Regions from separate parts of the Eubacterium sp. genome, predicted to be linked through region 3. Evidence: predicted binding sites of a transcription regulator. Region 3 holds the regulator's gene; each other region holds the start of a gene.

Region 1 (4,305 bases), on a different contig from region 3:
CTGTTTTATATATTATTGGACAGATTTTAATATGGATATCATTGGCACTTACAATTATTTCTATGATTGAATATGTGTCTAAAAATTTTAATGTTTTAAAAAATTAATTTGGAGGAAATAATATGTTAGCTTACAGTGAAATGAGCAAGGATGAACTAAAGAAAGAACTTGAAGGTTTAAAAAAAGATTATGAAGAGATTTGTAAAAAGAATATAAGTCTTGATATGTCTAGAGGTAAACCTGGCAAAGAACAGTTAGACTTAAGTATGGATATGTTAGATGTTTTAACAAGTGAGTCTGATGTACATGCATCAAATGGAATTGATTGCCGTAATTATGGCGTTTTAGGTGGTATTCCTGAGGCAAAGAAGATGATGGCTGATATTATGGGTACAACAGAAGATCATGTTATTATATACGGAAATGCAAGCTTAAACATAATGTATGACTCTATTTCAAGAGCCTATTCACATGGTGTATTAGGATGCACACCATGGTGCAAGCTTGATAAAGTAAAATGGTTATGTCCTGTACCGGGATATGACAGACATTTTGCAATTACAGAATACTTTGGTATTGAAATGATAAATATTCCTATGAAGGCAGATGGACCTGATATGGATATGATTGAAAAATTAGTTGCAGAAGATGATTCAATCAAGGGTATTTGGTGTGTTCCAAAATATTCAAATCCAACAGGTGTTTCATATTCAGATGAAGTTGTAAAGAGAATGGCAGCACTTAAACCTGCAGCAAAAGATTTTAGAATTTATTGGGATAATGCATACGCTATTCATCATTTATATGAAGATAGACAGGATGAAATATTAGATATTATTTCAGAATGTGAAAAGGCAGGAAATCCTAATTTAGTATATGAATTTGCATCAACTTCAAAAGTAACATTTTCAGGTTCAGGTGTAGCTGCAATGGCTTCTTCAAAAGAAAATGTTAAGTCTATTTTGGAACAGATGGCAATTCAGACAATTGGTTATGATAAAATGAATCAGTTACGTCATGTAAGATATTTCAAGAATTTTGATGGTGTAAAGAAACATATGATGAAACATGCAGAGAAAATGAGACCAAAATTCAAAGCTGTTCTTGATATGTTAGAATCTGAATTAAAGCCATGTGGAGTTGGAGAGTGGACAAATCCTAACGGTGGATACTTTATTTCTTTTAATACAATGGAAGGTTGTGCAAAGAAAGTTGTTTCAATGTGTAAGGATGCAGGTATGGTATTAACAGGTGCAGGTTCACCTTTCCCTTATGGAAAGGACCCTGAAGACAAGAATATTAGAATTGCACCTTCATTTGCAACGCCAGATGAATTAAAGGAAGCTAGTGAAATCTTAATAATTTGTACAAAGATTACAGCTCTTGAGAAAATTCTTGGTTTATAAGAGAAGTATAAGATTATAAGTTTTAATAACATGGGTTATTGCATGTTGCTTTAAATTTAATTATTTAAAGATAACTTAGTAAAGTGAAACATATAAAGAGAAAATATATAAAAGAAAAAACTATTATAGAATGATTTATTTAAGATGACAGTTAAGTTGTTTGCGTAAATTTTTTATAATAGTTTTTTACATAATGGAGATAAAAAATAATGTCAAATAAATTTGTAGATGACCTTTTAAAATTTGAAATTATTAAAAATAATGATTTGGTTTGTAAAGATTGTGAATATTGTTTTGATGATGAAAAGTTACCTTGTAATACATCAAAATGTATGATATATGAAATGAAACCGGACGAAGTAATCGATGGCGGTGATTGTATAGAATATGAAAAGAGAATATAATTACCTTAACACAAAGCAACATAAAAGTAAAAATTAAACATATAAGTAAAGTGTTGCATAATAGTAAAAAAACATATATAATATTTATTAATTAATTGTTGACACAAAGAACGGATTGTACTATTATACTTATATGACGAACATAGGTTCGAACAGAAAGGACGAATTATGAATAAAGAAGAAAAATTAAAAGCATTAGATGCAGCAATATCTCAAATAGAAAGACAGCATGGAAAGGGTGCTATTATGAAACTGGGAGATTCGGGAAAGATTAACGTAGAAACAATTCCAACAGGCTCTCTTAGCTTAGACTTAGCATTAGGTTTGGGTGGTATACCTAAGGGTAGAGTAGTAGAAATATACGGACCTGAATCAAGTGGTAAGACTACAGTAGCTTTACATATGATAGCAGAAGCACAGAAAAGAGGCGGTGTGGCAGGATTTATTGATGCGGAGCATGCCTTAGATCCTGTATATGCCAAGGCAATTGGTGTAGATATTGATAATTTGTATATTTCGCAGCCAGATTATGGTGAACAGGCATTGGAAATCACAGAAACAATGGTTCGTTCAGGAGCTGTAGATATCATTATTGTTGACTCTGTTGCAGCATTAGTTCCTAAGGCAGAAATCGATGGAGATATGGGCGATTCTCATATGGGACAGCATGCCAGATTAATGTCACAGGCATTAAGAAAATTAACAGGTATAATGAACAAAACAGGTTGCACAGTTGTATTCATTAACCAGTTAAGAGAAAAAATTGGTGTAATGTTTGGTAATCCTGAAACAACAACAGGTGGTAGAGCGCTTAAGTTCTATGCATCAGTCAGACTTGATGTAAGAAGAGTTGAAACATTGAAGGCTGGTGGAGAAATGGTTGGTAATAGAGCCAGAGTTAAAGTGGTTAAGAATAAGATTGCACCTCCTTTTAAAGAAGCAGAATTCGATATTATGTTTGGTAAGGGAATCTCAAAAGAAGGCGATATTTTAGATTTAGCTGCTAAGAGTGGAATTGTTATAAAGAGCGGTTCATGGTATGCATATAATGGCGAAAAGATTGGTCAGGGACGTGAAAATGCAAAGAAATATTTTATGGAACATCCTGACATCATGGAAGAAGTAGATGCAAAGGTAAGAGAGTTTTACATTCATCCTGAAGATGAGGAAGAAACAGAGGCAGAAGCTAATAACACTGAAAAAACATCTGAGGAAGAATAATGCATAGAATCATTAAAATGGAACCTGTTGGAAATCGCTTTAAAATAACCTTGGATGGAGAGTTACAGTTCTATCTATATAAAGGTGAGGTAAGAAGATTAAAATTAATTGAAGATAATGAAATTTCCGATAGAGAATACAACGATATTATGGATATTTTATACAAAAGAGCCCGAGAAAGGGCTCTTTATATTCTAGATGATTCGTATAAAACAAGAAAACAAATTATAGATAAATTAAAGTCAGGTTTGTATCCTGAAAATATAATTTACAAAGTTATTGATTATTTAGAAGAGTATAATCTTATTAATGACAAGAGATATGCCATGTTATATCTTGATTACAAGAAAAGTGTTTATAGTAAACGAAAAATTATACAGGATTTATATACTAAAGGAATCTCAAAAGAACTTATAGATGAAGCTTTTATGGAAAGTGATTTTTCGGAAGATGATTCAATTTCTAGTGTATTAAAAAAACGTGCAAAAAGATATGATTTGTCTGATTCAAAGGATTTGCAAAAACTTTATAGGTATTTAGTTGGAAAAGGATATTCTTTTTCAATGGTAAAAAAAGCAGTTGATAACTATATTTTGGAACAGAAAAATTCTTTTTATGAGTAATGAAATCACATAATGTAAATATATATAAAATCAGTGTTTTAGAACTACTACTTTGCTTGACATTAAACGGGTAATAAAGTAAAATGGATATGTTGTAATGTACAATGAAAATTAAATAAGGAGGTGCTCCTGTGAATACTACTACTTGGATTATCATACTTGTTGCAGTGATTCTCGTGGACACTTTGATTTCAGCATTAGTTGCAATTTCTATAAAGAAAAATTCTGATGCCAAGAAAATTGGTACTGCTGAGGATAAAGCTCGTGGAATTATTGACGATGCAATTAAAACAGCAGAAGCAAAGAAAAAAGAAGCTCTTTTAGAAGCTAAAGAAGAGAATTTAAAAACTAAAAATGAGCTTGATAAAGAAATCAAAGAACGAAGATCAGAAGTTCAACGATATGAGAAGCGTGTTCTTAACAAGGAAGAAGCAGTTGAGAAAAAATCAGATGCCCTTGATAGGAAAGAAAATAGCTTAAAATCTCGTGAAGAAGAATTAAACAAAGCTAAGGAAAAAGTAGAACAATTAAGCGAACAGCGCATACAGGAACTGGAGAGAATCTCTGGATTAACCTCTGAACAGGCAAAAGAACAATTATTACAAACTGTTGAAGAAGAAATTAAGATTGAAACTGCAAAAGTAATTAAGG
Region 2 (4,305 bases), on a different contig from region 3:
TCAAGGAGAAAGAAGAACCAGTTCCTTTGTGGTTTTTCAATGGAAACAGAGCATATGCTTGAAAATTCTAAGAACAAGCTTAAAAAGAAAAATCTTGATATGATTTGTGCTAACAATCTTAAAGTTGAAGGGGCAGGATTTGGAACAGACACAAATGTTGTTACTTTAATAACAGAGAATGAAAGCAGACAATTGCCAATTATGTCAAAAGAACAGGTGGCAAACGAAATTTTAACTGAAATAAATAACAGAATATAAAGCCGAGTGGCTGTAAAGCATGAGACTATGGACTCACATACTTGTATCATAGTTAGGTTGTACCATACGAATTATAAGATACAAAAGGAGATTACAATGAAAAGATTAGTAAGAATACTCACTGTAGTGGCATGCTTTATGGCCACTTTTACGTTTGCAATTAATGATGTTAGCGCTGCTACGAAGGCATGGTCAAAAAATGCAGACGGTAAGTTTGTAGATGGTAACGGCAAAGTAATGGAAGGTGCCACAATGAAGGGCATTGATGTTAGCAAATGGAATGGAAATATTAATTGGAAAAAAGTTGCTGCATCAGATGTAGATTACGCAATTATCAGATGCGGCTTTGGGGACGATTACACAAGTCAGGATGACAAATATTGGGAAAAAAATGTAAAAGGATGCGAAGATAACAATATTCCTTATGGCGTATATATTTATTCTTATGCTCAAAGTGTTTCTCAGGCAAAAAGTGAAGCAAAGCATGTTCTTAGATTGGTTGAAAATCATAAACTGAATTTTCCTATTTACCTTGACGTGGAAGAAGATGACCAGGCAAAATTATCAAAAAGTAAATTAACTGATATTATTAATACATTTGTTACGGAAATACATAATCAGGGATACGAGGTCGGAATTTATGCTAATCTTAACTGGTGGACTAACTATATTGATAAATCTGTAGCAAGTAACCAAACTTGGTTTAAATGGGTGGCACAGTACAACAACATAGGTACAACATACACAGGTGTTTATCAGATGTGGCAGTGTAGTGATAAAGGAACTGTAAGTGGTATAAGAGGAAACGTTGATTTGAATTTCTGGTTTGATAAAGTAAGAACAACAACGTATAATGCAAGAAATGTCAAATTAAATGCTGCACCTGTCATAAAAGTTACAAAGGTAACCAGACCGGCAAAAACACCTATAGTATCAGTTACTGCCGGTAAGAAAAAAGCCAAATTAAAACTCCAAAAGGTTTCCGGGGCAAAAGGTTATCAGATACAATATTCAACAAAGAAAAACTTCCATGGTAAAAAGTCAAAATATATTAAATGGACAAGAACTACAATAAAAAGTTTAAAATCCAAGAAAAAATATTATTTTAGAGCCAGAGCCTATAAGCTTAATGGAACTAAAAAAGTTTACTCAAAAAAATGGTGCAAAGTTAAAAGCGCCTACATAAAATAAAAAAACAGAAAAAAAGTAAATGAAAGAGTAGATAAGAAAATCTACTCTTTCATAACAGAAATTAAATCCTGTAACACTGTAATCTGGTGTATGGTAAGCCCTTGTGCATCGATTGTAATTGATGGCTCTTCATGGTGTAATCCAAGAAGATAGTCTGTACTACAATCATATAGTTGTGCAAGGGCTATTAAATTCTCCAAACTGGGAGTTCGCTCTCCTGTTTCATATCCGGAAACAATTGAAGGCGAAACATCTAAAAGTTCAGCCAATTGTTTTTGAGTATATTTATTTTCTGATCTAAGTAGTCGTAACTTTTCCGGTAAATCTTTAATCATTAGTGTCCTCCTAAAATGAAAAGTGGTTTCCATTAAAATCTCTGTGAAACTCAGCAGGTAAAATATTACCACTTAAAGTGGAAATGGTAAAGTCGTTAATTAAATTAACAGCATCATCTACTGAATTGTATAGAATATTACACAAAATCTCACTTTCTCTTCGGCATTGCATATTGGCATTAGGAAAAATCACATGTCCTTTTAACTGCTTATAATGAAAAGTTGCGTGCATGGATAGGTCTAAAAGGCTTCTTTTCAAACAATTAGGAGCAACAAATATTTTTTTCACCTTTTTCATCATATGAAGACTATGATAAATATCTTCAAGAGAAACATAATTATATAAAGAATCCATGGCAATAGCTACCTTATACGTTGCAGGGACTAATTTGTAAATAGGATAACTTTCAGGATTGAAGCTATCTTTGGTAATTAACAAATGCTCCAAGTCCCCTTCTATTTCCACATGTCCACAACCAGTTTCCTTCATAAATCTGTTTACATACGGATGACAAGCGTTGTCCAAAGCAAAATGACATATAAATCCCAGAATGTAACTATACTCAGGACTGTTAATTCCCAGTTCCTGTACAATTTCTGAGGCATGCTCCATAAAAGGATACACATCGCTGTGGTGCATTGTAACGCCAATCTTAGTAATATCTTTTCTGGTTAAATAGAAAAATAAAAAATCAGGTCCCTGTAATCCCATTCTAAATTCATTAGGATACTTTCTCACAGTTTCTTTTATTGTTGAAGGCAACTTTGGAATAACAAGTTTGCCAAATTTGTTATGTGCGTAAAGTGCTGGCATAATGAACACCTCCTATGTAAAAATATTTATAACTACAGTTTAACATATTTGAAATGTAAAAATACAAAAAACTAAATATTATTTCGAATAACCATATTTTGACTGTTGCAATTAATTTTTAAAAGTGTTATCATAACGATAGAACAAACGTTCGAAAAAGTCAACTGCTAATTTTAAGATAATAGGAAACGTTAATTTTATCTGATGGCAACTATTAATTTTTAAGACGATTGAAACGAGGTGAGGAACATTAATATACAGCAGAATATGGATTTATCTGAAAAATTGAAGATTTTAACAGATGGGGCCAAGTACGATGTTGCATGTACCAGTAGTGGCGTTGACCGTTCCAATAAGGGAAAAGGAATGGGAGATGCTCATGCGTGTGGAATATGTCATACTTTTGCGTCAGATGGCCGTTGTGTATCGCTACTTAAGATACTTTATACAAATGAATGTATTTATGACTGCAAGTATTGTATTAACAGAAAGTCAAATGATGTTCCAAGAGCCAGTTTTACACCCGATGAAGTTTGTAAGCTTACCATGGAATTTTATAGACGCAATTATATTGAAGGATTATTTTTAAGTTCAGGAATTTTGAAAAGTCCGGATTTTACAATGGGGCTTGTATATGAAACTTTATGGAAATTACGCAACGAACATCATTTCTTTGGATATATTCATGTAAAGGCAATACCGGGAGCCTCTCCTGAAATTATTGATAAAATAGGATTTCTTGCAGATAGAATGAGTACTAATTTGGAGTTGCCTACAAAGGAGAGTCTTAAGGAATTAGCACCGAATAAGAGTCATAAGAATATGCTTATGTCTATGAAACAGATACAGATTGGCTCAGGAAACCTTATACCGTCTTCAGGTGATGGGTATAGTTTGATTACAAAAACAGGAAGAAAGAAGCAGTCAAAGTTCGTTCCGGCAGGACAAAGCACCCAGATGATTATAGGGGCAACACCGGAAACTGATTATCAGTTAATGTCAGTAACTGAATATATGTATAAACAGTTTAAGATGAAGAGAGTTTTTTATTCGGCTTTTGTAGATGTGAATCACAATATTGACGCACCGGCGCCAGTTGGACCTAATCCGTTATTAAGGGAGCATAGATTATATCAGGCAGATTGGCTGCTTAGATTCTACGGATTTAATGTGAAGGAATTACTGAATGAAAATCATCCTAATTTTAATGTGGTACTAGATCCGAAATGTGATTGGGCAGTTAATCATTTGGAGTTGTTTCCTGTTGAAATAATGCGAGCAGATTATTATACATTATTAAGAGTACCGGGACTTGGAGTGAAGTCTGCAAGGCGCATTATGTCAGCAAGAAGATATGGTGTTATTGATTTTGATGGTTTGAAACGTATGGGAGTTGTACTGAAAAGAGCTGCATATTTTATTACATGCAATGGTAAAACAATGTTTCCACTGAGACTGGATAAAGATTTTATTGCAAGGTCTATAGCAGCAGATGACAGAAAGCAATTATTTTCAATTGAAGAAGATACAACGTACAGGCAGATGACGTTGTTGGATTTGGAGGCGAAAGCTTAATGAAGAATAAAAATGTAACATTGGTATGCGATGATACTTTTGATGGGATAATGACGGCAATTTATGACGGCTGGGTATTAATGAACAAAGGCTGCATAGTTAGTATACATCCGGGAAAGGGTTATTCGGCAA
Region 3 (4,305 bases):
AAAATAAGAAAATCTAAACATAATTTAATAAAAAAGCGATTCAAATACTACTCACAAAATATTACTACTCACAAATATTGTAAATATATAAAAAAATTGCCGCAAATGAATATGTGCGTTAAACATTTGCGGCTAACTAAAGATATATATGGTATAAAATAAAGGCAAGCTTTATTTATACTCGTTTGAATAATATGAAACAACTAAATAACTTCCACTGTTAATCTTATCGCTAACAAGATTATTATTCTTCTTAACCTCATCAATATAATCCTGTACAGATACATCACTATTAATTGTGTACTTCTGAGCAATAGATGTTAATGTATCACCTGGTTCAATCTGGTAACTTGTGTAATATTTATATAAAGGATTCTTACCTGTATTATTTGCATTCACATTATATAAATTAACAAATGTGGCACATATTAAAAACATTGCTATACATGTAACACCAACAATAACTATTCTTCTCCGTAACAGATTAACTCTTCTTTTCTTAATCACGTCTCTTCTGCCTGTATTCATTATATCTTCCTCCTCGCATAGCTCTTTTAGTATGTATTGCTTATCCCTTTGAGAACATCTGTTCTTGTTCTGTAATGTTATATTATCATCCGAACAAATGTTTGTCAATATATTTTCGAACATATTTTCGAAATCTTGTTGTTTTTTATCAGGAACTATGTTAATATTATCATATAGGTAGTCCCATAAATGGTACTTTTGAAAAAAGGAGGTAAAAAATTTTATGCCAGGAAAAATTAGTGAAAAGCAGCAATTGATTTTAGATTACATAAAAGAAGAAATTTTGAAAAAAGGTTATCCACCTACAGTTAGGGAAATATGTGAAAGAGTTGGCTTACGCTCTACTTCTTCCGTTCACTCACATCTTAATACATTAGAAGAGAACGGATATATAAGACGAGATCCTACTAAGCCACGTGCAATCGAAATAATTGATGATGAATTCGGTTTAACAAGAAGAGACATGACTAATATTCCAATTATTGGACGTGTTGCTGCCGGTGAACCACTACTTGCAGTTGAAAATATCGAAGATTATTTTTCTCTTCCTACAGAATTTCTACCTAACAATGAAACTTTTATTTTAAAGATTCAAGGTGAAAGCATGATTAATATTGGTTTTTATGACGGTGATTTTTTAATTGTAGAGAAGGTCAACTCTGCTAATAACGGAGACGTTGTAGTTGCTTTAATAGATGATTCGGTTACAGTTAAGACTTTTTATAAAGAAAATGGTTATATTCGTCTTCAGCCTGAAAATGACAATATGGATCCTATTATAGTTGATGATTGTACAATCGTTGGTAAAGCATACGCTTTATACCGTAAGATAGTTTAAGAAAAATAGTTTAAGAATCGTAAGACAGTATAAAAAGAATTTTAGAACTAATATAGTTGTAACGATTGCAATTATATTAAACTTATTGAATTAAAAGTTATATTAAGACAATTATATTAAATTAATTCTTTTAATAATTAATTCTTTTAATAATTGATTGTTTTATTATTATTTTATTATTATGAGGTATATAAAAAACGTAGTTTTTAGATGTTTAAAAACTACGTTTTTTACTTTATATAAGCTTTTAATTGCTTATTACTATAATGAAACAATAATATAATTATTTATATTGTTACTCATATTATCTGATTAATAAGCTAAGCATTTATCAAGGCTTTCAATAATTGCCTCTTTATCCATATCATGGCCAATAAATACAACCTTAATCATTCTGTCTCCTACTTCTTCGTCCCAATCATTTACCAATGTAGGATCTTCTTTCATCATTTTAGCTCTAACTCTACGAGGAGCTGTTGCAACCCACTGTCCCGCATTGCTAATGTTAATCTGTTTTCCTGCCTGTTCAAACATATATGCATCATTGTTATTTTCAGCAGCCCAGATAATACCTTTTGCTCTAATGATTGTTTTTGGCATTTCATCTAACCAGTCTTCAAATTTTTCTTTTGCAAATGGTTTTCTTCTGTAATATACAAAAGTTCCAATACCATATTCCTCAACTTCACCTTCTCCATGGTGATGATGGTGATGGTGTCCATGATGGTGACCTTCTTCATGGTCATGATGTTCGTGTTCATGGTCATCTTCTTCGTCATGATGATGTTTATGGTGCTCGTCCTCATGGTCGTGGTCGTGATGATGTTCATGTTCATGGTGATGGTGATGCTGGTGTTCTTCATGGTCATCTTCTTCATGATGTTCTTCATTATCAAATGATTCTAATTCCTGAATCCAACCTGCTGACATACTTGCCTGTTCGAAATCAAATCTCTTTGTATCAAGAATTTCATCAACATCAATTTCACCATAGTTAGTTTCAAACATAACAGCCTTAGGCTGAAGTGTTCTAATAATCGCTTTTACTTTAGCTAATTGTTCAGGTGTAACTGTGTCAACCTTATTTAAAATAATCGTATTACAGAATTCAATCTGCTGAATTAAAAGATTTTCAATATCTTCTTCATCAATATCATCTTTTACAAGATTGTCACCACAACCAAATTCGTCTGCCATTCTAGCTACGTCAACTACAGAAACGATATTATCAAGTCTTGCTAATTTTGCTCTCTTGTCATAAGAACCATCTAACATACAAATTGACTGAGCAATTGGAATAGGTTCGCAAATACCACTTGCTTCAATTAAAATATAGTCAAATTTTCCTGACTGTACCAAATCTATAATCTGATTAATTAAATCTGCACTTAATGTACAACATATACATCCATTCTGAAGAGGTACAAGATTCTGATCCTGTAATGTAGCCTGTCCGCCCTTTGCAATAAGAGATGCATCTACATTTACTTCACCAATATCATTAACGATAACGGCTACTTTATAACCCTTCTGGTTTGTAAGTACCTGATTTAATAATGTTGTTTTACCTGCTCCTAAATATCCTGTAAGTAATGTTACAGGAACCATTTCTCTTGCCATAATAGCACTTCCTTTCCTAGTATTACATATATTAATCTATAATAGTTTTATTAATTAAATATGAAATTTATTTTAAACTTAATTAACTAAATAAAATGCACTATATCCCGGCATTTTAAAGCATTCTCCTATTTCCATAGGCTTATTTGTAATTAAATCCGTATATGTGTGATTTTTCACTTCACAGTATGCATCAAAGGCATTTTCTTCTGCGTTAATGCAAACATAAACTGTTTCATTTTCAGTAGCGCGCTTAAAAATACACTGTTTATTTGTTAAAAGCACTGATGTAAAATCACCATAATTTAAGCCAACACTGTTTTTCTTTGCTGCACTTAAATTACTAATAAATTGTGTAAGTTCATTAAATTCCGGTTGGTCAAATGAAGGTCTAAGTGCAGGATCTCCCTGAGACTTATCTGCCTTTGTTCCCCATTCGCTGCCATAATAAACACATGGTATCCCCGGCATGCCAAACATTAAGGCATATATAAGTGGTAAATGCTTTTCATTTGTCAGAATGCTTGCAACTCTTGTAACATCGTGATTGTCCACAAAAGACAATAAATGTTTTCCTTTATACAATGTCCATTGCTCAGGTCCAAACTGACGTAGCAATGAATGATTAATCTCAAACATATTCATACTGTTAAAACTTGAATAAAGACCTTTATAACATTCATAATTTGTTGCTGAATTAAGCATTTCATCATTCATTCTCTGGTTATAGTCACCATGAAGCATTTCTCCAACTAAAAAGAAATCTTCTTTTAAAGAATCAACATGTCGTCTTAATCTTCTTAAGAAATCAAAGTCAAGGCAATATGCAACATCTAATCTGATACCATCTATGCCAAATTCATTTATCCAAAAAGAAACAGCATCTAATAAATATTCCACAACATCGTTATTTTGAAGATTTAATTTAACTAAATCATAGTTGCCTTCCCAACCTTCATACCATAAGCCGTCATTATAGTTGGAATTGCCGTTTAAGTCTATGTGAAACCAGTTTAAGTATGGTGAATTTTCTCTATTCTTACATACATCCATAAATGGTTCAAATCCACGTCCCACATGATTAAAAACACCGTCTAAAACAACTTTTATGCCATTATTGTGTAAGTCCTCACACAACCCTTTAAAATCTTCATTTGTGCCTAATCTTACATCTATCTTTTTGTAATCTCTTGTATTATATCCATGAGTATCTGACTCAAATAGCGGAGAAAAATAAATTGCATTTGCACCAACTTTCTTTATGTGTGGAATCCAGTCATGTATTTTTTTAATACGATGCTGTAAGTTGCCATCATTTT

What was found. The regulator LexA, encoded in region 3, represses DNA repair genes until DNA is damaged. The targets are predictions, from matches to a motif close to CNAACANNTGTTNG.
Region 1: recA (recombinase RecA) is a predicted target of LexA. The motif match lies at 1,948-1,961, and genes of this name have one in related genera.
Region 2: ACZM4J_RS02405 (putative DNA modification/repair radical SAM protein) is a predicted target of LexA. The motif match lies at 2,739-2,752, and genes of this name have one in related genera.

The regions. Positions count from the first base shown of each region.
Region 1 is NZ_DBLZZO010000038.1:6,712-11,016, forward strand. It holds gene pgsA (CDP-diacylglycerol--glycerol-3-phosphate 3-phosphatidyltransferase) at 1-107, shown strand, start outside; gene ACZM4J_RS11365 (aspartate aminotransferase type Ic) at 123-1,406, shown strand; gene ACZM4J_RS11370 (hypothetical protein) at 1,616-1,810, shown strand; gene recA (recombinase RecA) at 1,979-3,031, shown strand; gene ACZM4J_RS11380 (regulatory protein RecX) at 3,031-3,654, shown strand; gene rny (ribonuclease Y) at 3,831-4,305, shown strand, end outside.
Region 2 is NZ_DBLZZO010000004.1:70,587-74,891, forward strand. It holds gene coaBC (bifunctional phosphopantothenoylcysteine decarboxylase/phosphopantothenate--cysteine ligase CoaBC) at 1-258, shown strand, start outside; gene ACZM4J_RS02390 (glycoside hydrolase family 25 protein) at 355-1,449, shown strand; gene ACZM4J_RS02395 (helix-turn-helix domain-containing protein) at 1,491-1,784, opposite strand; gene ACZM4J_RS02400 (zinc dependent phospholipase C family protein) at 1,795-2,598, opposite strand; gene ACZM4J_RS02405 (putative DNA modification/repair radical SAM protein) at 2,839-4,173, shown strand; gene ACZM4J_RS02410 (TIGR03915 family putative DNA repair protein) at 4,173-4,305, shown strand, end outside.
Region 3 is NZ_DBLZZO010000029.1:909-5,213, reverse strand. It holds gene ACZM4J_RS10060 (LysM peptidoglycan-binding domain-containing protein) at 172-528, opposite strand; gene lexA (transcriptional repressor LexA) at 752-1,366, shown strand; gene ACZM4J_RS10050 (CobW family GTP-binding protein) at 1,679-2,986, opposite strand; gene ACZM4J_RS10045 (alpha-amylase family glycosyl hydrolase) at 3,065-4,305, opposite strand, start outside.